DNA from 2 places in the Micromonospora sp. BS32 genome. Region 1 is predicted to be linked to the other one. Evidence: predicted binding sites of a transcription regulator. Region 1 holds the regulator's gene; the other holds the start of a gene.
What was found. Region 1 encodes HspR, which represses chaperone genes until heat shock. Its sites were predicted from a motif close to TTGAGTNNNNNNNACTCAA; they were not measured.

Region 1 (4,410 bases):
CCGCAAGCGGGTGGACCGGGACCGGGGCGTGGTCCAGGAGCAGGCGACCGGCTCTGTGCTCGCCGCGCTGCTGCCGATCCTGGACGACCTGGACCGGGCCCGGGAGCACGGCGACCTGGTCGGCCCGTTCGGCACGGTGGCCGAGCAGCTCACCACGGCGCTGGGCAAGTTCGGCCTGACCCCCTTCGGGGAGCAGGGCGACCCGTTCGACCCCACCCGGCACGAGGCGGTCGCGCACCAGACCTCGCCGGACGTCGACGAGCCGACCTGCGTACAGGTGATGCGCCGGGGCTACCAGCTCGGCGAGCGGCTGCTGCGGCCCGCGCTGGTCGCGGTCGCCGACCCGGAATAGTGCACGACCATCCGGTCGCCCCGCCCGCCGTCGCACGGCGGACGGGGCGACCGGGCCACATCACTCGGAAGGGGGTGGACCGGTGAGTTCCAAGGACTGGATCGAGAAGGACTACTACGCCACGCTCGGCGTGCAGAAGTCCGCCTCCGCAGACGAGATCAAGAAGGCGTACCGGAAGCTGGCCCGGGAGTCGCACCCGGACCACAACCCGGGTGACCCGAAGGCCGAGGAGCGGTTCAAGGCGGTCTCCGAGGCGTACGCGGTGCTCGGCGACGACGCCAAGCGCCGCGAGTACGACGAGATGCGGTCGCTGTTCGGCTCGGGCGCGTTCCGGCGCAACGCCCGCGGTGGTGGCGCCCAGCCGGGCGGGGTGCCGTTCGACGTCTCCGACCTGTTCGGCGCCGGTGGCGGCGGTACGGACACCCGGTTCGGTGGCGGCGGCTTCACCGACCTGTTCAGCTCGATCTTCTCCGGCGGCGGCCCCGGTGGGCCGGCGCGGGCCCGTGGCCCGGCCCGGGGTCGCGACGTGGAGACCGAGGTCGCGCTGGACTTCCAGGACGCCGTACGCGGGGTGACCCTGCCGCTGACCCTGCGCGCGCCCGGGGTCTGCGACACCTGCCACGGCAACGGCGCGAAGCCCGGCACCCAGCCGAAGACCTGCCCGGTCTGCCAGGGCGCCGGGGTGACCACCCGCAACCAGGGGTCGTTCAGCTTCTCCGAGCCGTGCCGCAACTGCCAGGGCGTCGGCACGGTGGTCGAGGAGAAGTGCCCGGAGTGCCACGGCACCGGCGGCGTGACCAAGACCCGCACGCTGAACGTCCGCTTCCCCGCCGGGGTGGCCGACGGGCAGCGGATCCGGCTGGCCGGGCGCGGTGAGCCGGGCGAGCGCGGTGGTCCGGCGGGCGACCTGTTCGTCCAGGTGAAGGTGCGCCCGGATGACCTGTTCGGGCGTACCGGGGACGATCTGACCCTGACCGTGCCGATCACCTTCGCGGAGGCTGTCCTCGGCACCGACCTGCGGGTACCCACGCTCGACGGCGCGGTGACCCTGCGGGTCCCGCCGGGCACGCCGTCCGGGCGGGTGCTGCGGGCCCGGGGCAAGGGTGTGGTCCGGCGCGACGGTCAGGCCGGTGACCTGCTGGTCACGCTGGACGTGGTGGTGCCGGCGACGGTGTCGGACGAGGCCCGCGCGGCGCTGGAGACGTTCGCCGGGTCGACGCCGCCGGCCGGACGCGAACATCTCGACGCGCGGGTGCGTCGGGTCGGCTGACCGGTCAAGTGGTGCGGAGGTGAGTGGGATGTCGGACGGGTTCGTCGGTTCGGGTGACCCTGCCTACGAGGCCAAGGTGCTGATGATCTCGGTCGCGGCACGGATGGCGGGAATGCACCCGCAGACGCTGCGCCAGTACGACCGGCTGGGCCTGGTGCAGCCCGGCCGCGCGGCCGGGGGCGGGCGTCGCTACAGCGTGCGGGACGTGGTCCTGCTGCGCGAGGTCCAGCGGCTCAGTCAGGACGACGGGATCAACCTTGCCGGGGTCAAGCGGATCATCGGGCTGGAGCGGCTGCTGGAGCAGGCGCAGCAGCGGGTGGCGCGGCTGGAGGCGGAGCTGGACGCCGCGTACCGGCGGATCGCTGAGCTGGAGTCGCTGGGTGGTTTCCCGCGCGGCGACCTGGTGCCGACCAACCGCACCTCCACCGCGCTGGTGGTCTGGCGCCCCCGGCGTACCGACCGCTGATCCACCCGCCCCCTCCGCGTCGGCGTGGCCCGGACGGCGGGTGGAACACCACGGCTGTCTCGGCGGCCCGGTGACGTACCTCGTGTTCCACCGACCGTCGTTTTTTCCTTCACCGGGCCCGGCCTGGCCTGCGGTTCCCGGATTTATCCGGCGCGGGCCGGGCCGGTTCCGTTAGCCTGGCAATCAGGTCCAACCAGCTCAATCCGGACTCCGAACTGGCAGGGGGAGCCATGGCGGAATCGGCGAAGAAGGTGGCCCAGCAGGCGGAGGACCGGCTCGAGAAGGTGGCCGAGAACGTCCGGGAGGGATTCGGCCGGCTCGGCGACGGCAGGCTCGCCGACATGATCAAGAATGGCCGGTTCGCCGACCAGGTCGACCACGGGATCGACCAGGGACGCACCGAGGCCAGACGCCGGAACCAGGGTGGATCGCAACGCTGACGGTCCACCGACGTGCGGGCCGGGACCCACGGGGGGTCCCGGCCCGTTCGCCGTCCAGACGTGCGGGCCGGGACGCGGTGACGCCGGTCAGGGGGTCCCGGCCCGTTCGCCGTCCCCGACGTGCGGGCCGGGACGCGGTGACGCCGGTCAGGGGCCGTGCTCGCAGTCAGGCGAGCCGGCGGTTCTCCCGGACCAGGCCGCCCTCGCACCAGTCCCGGTAGACGAAGAGGTCCTGCCGGGCCAGCAGCATCCGGCTGTTGTGCGCCCAAATGCCCATCAGCTCGTCGCCGTCCCGCTCGGCCTGCTCGACCAGCTTGCGGAAGCGCCGCTTCGGGTGCGCGCGGAAGTTCGTCCGGATGCCGTCCGCGGCGTAGATGTAGAGGCAGTGCAGCGCGAACCGGCGGGCCGGGCAGGCCGGATCCATGGCCAGGTCGAAGAGGGTGAGCACCAGGTGATCCCCGGCGACCAGCAGGTCCCAGTCCGGCGGCATGGAGGTCAGCGGGACCGAATCCGGCTGGTATGCCCAGGCCCGCAACTCCGCCGGCGACGGATCGACGGGGTTGGCGAAGCCGTGGAACGTCGACTCCTGCACGTTCACCGGCAACCTTCCGCTCGTGTACCCGCGGGGGCACCCCGCCCACCTGCGGAGACTGGCCTGCTGGGGCGCCACGGTAGCGCGCCCTCGCCAGCTGGCGGAAGCCCCTGATGGGAGCAATTCGGCGACGGCCGGACCGGCGCCGGGTCGGCCGTACGGCCGACCCGGCCGCCCGCGCTCAGTCGATTGTGGGCAGCGGCTCGGTACGGCGGGCCGGGCCGCGCCGGCGCAGCCACGCCTTGAACCAGCCCATGTCGGGCAGTCGGGCCAACATCGGACCGGTCACCACGGTGATCAGCACGTACGCCGTGGCGAGCGCCGCCAGCCGGGGCTCGACGGTGCCGGCGGCCACCGCCAGCCCGGCGATGACGATGGAGAACTCGCCGCGCGGCATGAGCGCGAAGCCGGCCCGCCAGCGGCCGGGTTCGGCGATCCCGGCGCGGCGCGCCGCCAGGTAGCCGGTGAGCAGCTTCGTCCCCATGGTGACCACGGCCAGGGCCAGCGCCGGCAGCAGCACCGGCGGCATGTCCCGGGGATCGGTGACCAGCCCGAAGAAGACGAAGAAGACCGCGGCGAAGAGGTCCCGCAGCGGGGAGAGCAGCTCGGTGGCGTGGTGCGCCACCGGCCCGGAGAGGGCGATGCCGACCAGGAACGCGCCGACCGCGGCGGAGACCTGGAGCTTGGCCGCCACGCCGGCGACCAACAGGGTCAGGCCGAGCACGCCGAGCAGCAGCGCCTCCGGGTCCTTCGCCGACAGGGCCGCGGAGATCAGGTGGCCGTACCGGATGGCGACCACCAGCACGACGACGACGGTGAGCACCGCCACGCCGAGCGCGATCCCGCCCTTGACCAGTCCCACGCCGGCCAGCAGCGCGGTGACCAGCGGCAGGTAGAGCGCCATCGCCAGGTCCTCGATGACCAGCACGGAGAGGATCACCGGGGTCTCCCGGTTACCGACCCGGCCCAGGTCGCCGAGGACCTTGGCGATCACCCCGGAGGACGAGATCCAGGTGATCCCGCCGAGCACCACGGCGGCCACCCAGCCCCAGCCCAGCAGCAGTGCGAACGCGAAGCCCGGCAGCGCGTTGAGCGCCGCGTCGATCAGGCCGGCGGGCGCCGCCGAGCGGAGGTTGCCGACGAGCTCGTTGGCGCTGTACTCCAGGCCGAGCATGACCAGCAGCAGGATGACGCCGATCTCGGCGCCGACCGCGAAGAACTCCTCGCTGGCGTTCAGCGGCAACAGGCCGCCGTGCCCGAAGCCGAGGCCGGCGAGGAGGTAGAGGGGGA
Region 2 (4,410 bases), on a different contig from region 1:
GGCTGGTCCGGGGTCACTTCCACACCGCGTGCCGGATGCTGCAGACCACCGAGGAGGCGCCGTCGAACCCGCAGGACGTGCCGGCGTTCTTCGTCGCGACCGAGGACGGTGGCGGTGGTGGGCAGGCCGACCAGGTGACGATCCAGATCCCCGGTCTGCCGCAGTCGGGCCTCGCGCAGTGCGCGGTCTGGGCCGGTGACGGCTCGCACCGGATCCCGATGATGGAGCGGGCGAACCAGACTCCCGCCTTCGACGCGGTGCGCATCGAGGTCAACTGAGCAGGCGCACGTGACGGCCGTGGGCCGCTCGGGGAGGACCCGGGCGCCCACGGCCGTACGCACCGTCGCTACGGTCTCCCGGGCCCGGCGTCGGGTAACCGGATCCGGTGACAGGGCTACCGTCCCGCGTACGGTCGGGGCATGTCGAACCACCGTTTCCCGGTCCTCCTCGACGGTCCCCACAACCTGGTCGACGACCCGCGGGAACTGCTCGTCGGATATCTGGACTGGTATCGCGACGCCCTGGACCGCAAGACCGCCGGCCTCGATGAGGCGGCGCTACGGGTCCCGGTGGCCGGCCTGGACTGGTCGCCACTGGGTCTGGTGCAGCATCTCGGCTGGGTGGAGCGGCGCTGGATCCGGTGGGGCTTCGCCGCGGAGCCGGTCGCGCCGTGCCCGCCCGGCGACGAGGACGCCGAGTGGCGGATCGACGGGCGGTCGGCGGAACAGGTGTGGCAGGCGTACCGGGCCGAGGTGGCGCAGACCCGACGGATCATCGAGGGCGTCCCGCTGACCCGGACGGCCCGGCTCGGCGGCCGCTTCTCCTCGGCCACGCACGCGCCGTCGCTCGGGCGGATCCTGTTCCACCTGTTCCAGGAGTACGCCCGGCACGTCGGGCAGCTCGACGTGGCCCGTCAGCTCATCGACGGTACGACGGGGGAGTGAGCCACCCGGCCGTCGTCTTCGCCGGCGCACGGACGGGGGAAAATTGTGAGCGGTACGAAAAGCGCCGGGGCCGGCGCTGATTTCCCAGCGTGACCCCGGCCTGCCGGATCGTGACCCGCCCGACGCGGTCAGCGGTTCTTCCACGCCTCCACGACGGAGACCGGGATGCGCCCGCGCTCGGAAATCTCGTAGCCGTTCTTGGTGGCCCATTCCCGGATGGCCCGGTTCTGCTCGCGGTCCATTCCCGAGACGGCCGGGCGGCCGGGACGACGGGCCGGACGGGCGGTCTCCACCGCGCCGCGACCCATCCGACGGCCAGCGTCGATGTACGGGTCCAGCGCCTTGCGGAGGACGCCGACGTTCTCGTCGGAGAGATCGATCGTGTATGCCGCCCCGTCCAGGCTGAACTCGACGGTCCGATCGGCCTTTCCGCCGTCGAGGTCGTCGGTCAGAACGGTGATTACTTTCCTTGCCATCGCCATTACTCCCTGTGTCGGGCGGGGTGTGGCTAAGAGTTTGACCTATCCGCCCGTTATTCCGCAACAATATGCGTCGCTTTCATTTGGCGGGTCGCGCCCAATGATGGGAAAACCGTGGCCGGCCAATCGCTGTCCGCGCTGGCGGCGGCCCCACCCCGGATGCGCCGGGCGTGTCCTGGGTCACAGCTCGGAACAAGGGGCACGCTTTGTGACTTGAGTGAGACACGCTCAACCCAACGCGATAGCAGGTGTTCGATGGCAACTCTTCCGGTACTTCCACTGACCGACGCCGTCCTGCTGCCCGGCATGGTCATCCCGGTGACTCTTGACCCGACCACCCAGGCCGCGGTCGACGCCGCGCGCGCCACCGGCGACAAGAAGCTTCTCGCCGTGCCCCGCCTCGACGGCGAGTACGGCCCCGTCGGCGTGATCGCCACCATCGAGAAGGTGGGCCGGCTGCCCGACGGCGAGCCCGCCGCCGTCGTGCGTGGTCTGTCCCGGGCCCGGATCGGCTCCGGCGTCCCCGGACCCGGCGCCGCCCTCTGGGTCGAGGCGACCGCACTCGACGAGCCCGCCCCGGCCGGTCGGGCCCGGGAACTCGGCCGCGAGTACCGCGCGCTGATGACCTCGGTCCTCCAGCAGCGCGGCGCGTGGCAGGTCATCGACGCCATGGAGCGGATGACCGACCTCTCCGAGCTGGCCGACGCGGCCGGCTACGCGCCCTGGCTCAGCCTGGCGCAGAAGACCGAACTGCTCGCCGCGCCGGACGTCACCGCCCGGCTGGAGCTGCTGGTCGGCTGGGTGAAGGACCATCTGGCCGAGCAGGAGGTCACCGAGCAGATCAACAGCGACGTCCGCGAGGGGCTGGAGAAGTCCCAGCGGGAGTTTCTGCTCCGCCAGCAGCTTGCCGCGATCCGCAAGGAACTCGGCGAGGACGAGCCGGACGGCTCCGCCGACTACCGGGCCCGGGTCGAGGCCGCCGAGCTGCCCGACACGGTGCGCGAGGCGGCGCTGCGCGAGGTCGGCAAGCTGGAGCGGGCCAGTGACGCCTCCCCGGAGGCGGGCTGGATCCGTACCTGGCTCGACACCGTCCTGGAAATGCCGTGGAGCACGCGTACCGAGGACAACACCGACCTCGGCGCGGCCCGCGCGGTGCTGGACGCCGACCACGCCGGCCTGACCGACGTGAAGGACCGCATCCTGGAGTACCTCGCGGTGCGCAACCGGCGCGCCGAGCGCAACCTCGGCGTGGTCGGCGGTCGCGGCTCCGGCGCGGTGCTCGCCCTCGCCGGCCCGCCCGGCGTCGGCAAGACCAGCCTCGGCGAGTCGGTCGCCCGGGCGCTGGGCCGCAACTTCGTGCGGGTCTCCCTCGGCGGCGTCCGGGACGAGGCGGAGATCCGCGGCCACCGGCGTACCTACGTCGGTGCGCTGCCCGGCCGGATCGTCCGCGCCCTGCGCGAGGCCGGCTCGATGAACCCCGTCGTACTCCTCGACGAGGTCGACAAGCTGGCCGCCGGGTACGCCGGCGACCCGGCCGCGGCGCTGCTCGAGGTCCTCGACCCGGCGCAGAACCACACCTTCCGGGACCACTACCTGGAGGTCGACCTCGACCTGTCCGACGTGCTCTTCCTGGCCACCGCCAACGTGGTGGAGTCCATCCCCGGCCCGCTGCTGGACCGGATGGAACTGGTCGCCCTGGACGGCTACACCGAGGACGAGAAGGTCGCCATCGCCCGGGACCACCTGCTGCCCCGGCAGCGGGAGCGGGCCGGGCTGACCGCCGACGAGGTGACGATCGCCGACGAGGCGCTCGCCCGGATCGCCGGCGAGTACACCCGGGAGGCCGGCGTCCGGCAGCTGGAGCGCGGCCTGGCCAAGATCCTACGCAAGGTCGCGGTCGCCCTGGCGTCCGACCCTGCGCCGGTCCGGGTGGACACCGGTAACCTGGCCCGCTACCTGGGCCGGCCGAAGTTCACCCCGGAGTCGGCGGAGCGGACGGCGGTGCCCGGCGTGGCGACCGGCCTGGCGGTCACCGGCGCCGGCGGCGACGTGCTCTTCATCGAGGCCACCAGCATGGAGGGCGAGCCGGGACTGACCCTGACCGGGCAGCTCGGCGACGTGATGAAGGAGTCGGCGCACATCGCGCTGTCGTACCTGCGGTCCAACGGGCGACGGTTCGGCATCGACCCGAACGTCCTCGCCGGGCGGCGGATCCACGTCCACTTCCCGGCGGGCGCGGTGCCCAAGGACGGCCCCAGCGCCGGCATCACCATGGTCACCGCGCTGGCGTCACTGGTGACCGGCCGGCCGGTCCGTCCCGAGTTCGGGATGACCGGCGAGGTGACCCTGTCGGGTCGGGTGCTGCCGATCGGCGGGGTGAAGCAGAAGCTGCTCGCCGCCCACCGGGCCGGCCTGACCGAGGTGGTCATCCCGGCCCGCAACGAGCCGGACCTGGACGACCTGCCGGCCGAGGTCCGGGAGGCGCTGACCGTGCACACGCTGGCCGACGTCGCCGACGTGCTCGCCCTGGCGCTGCGCCCGGCCGACGTCGACGCGGAGACGCTCGGCGGGCAGGCGCTCAGCGCGGCCTGATCCCGACGCGTCGAGGCCCCCGGTCGAGAAGACCGGGGGCCTCGACGTACCCGGGGGGTGTGCCGCGCCGGTGCGGGACCGTCAGCGCGGTTCGGCGCGGTCCGGGCAGCCCCCGGGCGTGGGGAGTCGGGCCAGTAACGCGCCGGTGATCTCTCCGAGCTGCGCGACCTGCTCGGCGGTGAGCGCGTCGAACACGAGCGCGCGGACCTGCGCCACGTGGCCGGGCGCGGACGCCACCAGATGGGCGTGGCCGGCGTCGGTCAGCACGGCGACGGATCCCCGGCCGTCGTCGCCGGCCCGCTCGCGGCGGACCCAGCCGCGCCGCTCGAGCCGCCCCACCAAGTGGGACAGCCGGGACTGCGAGCCGTTGACCAGCGCGGCCAGCTCGCTCATCC

Region 2: the regulator HspR is predicted to act here: its motif matches at 1,637-1,655, upstream of lon (endopeptidase La).

What each region holds. Positions count from the first base shown of each region.
Region 1 is NZ_JBSSHR010000002.1:269,991-274,400, reverse strand. It holds gene grpE (nucleotide exchange factor GrpE) at 1-352, shown strand, start outside; gene dnaJ (molecular chaperone DnaJ) at 435-1,622, shown strand; gene AC5RWQ_RS04000 (heat shock protein transcriptional repressor HspR) at 1,651-2,088, shown strand; gene AC5RWQ_RS03995 (hypothetical protein) at 2,319-2,528, shown strand; gene AC5RWQ_RS03990 (hypothetical protein) at 2,695-3,126, opposite strand; gene AC5RWQ_RS03985 (cation:proton antiporter) at 3,302-4,410, opposite strand, start outside.
Region 2 is NZ_JBSSHR010000003.1:39,246-43,655, reverse strand. It holds gene AC5RWQ_RS05695 (hypothetical protein) at 1-278, shown strand, start outside; gene AC5RWQ_RS05690 (DinB family protein) at 420-944, shown strand; gene AC5RWQ_RS05685 (histone-like nucleoid-structuring protein Lsr2) at 1,073-1,420, opposite strand; gene lon (endopeptidase La) at 1,679-4,015, shown strand; gene AC5RWQ_RS05675 (MarR family winged helix-turn-helix transcriptional regulator) at 4,097-4,410, opposite strand, start outside.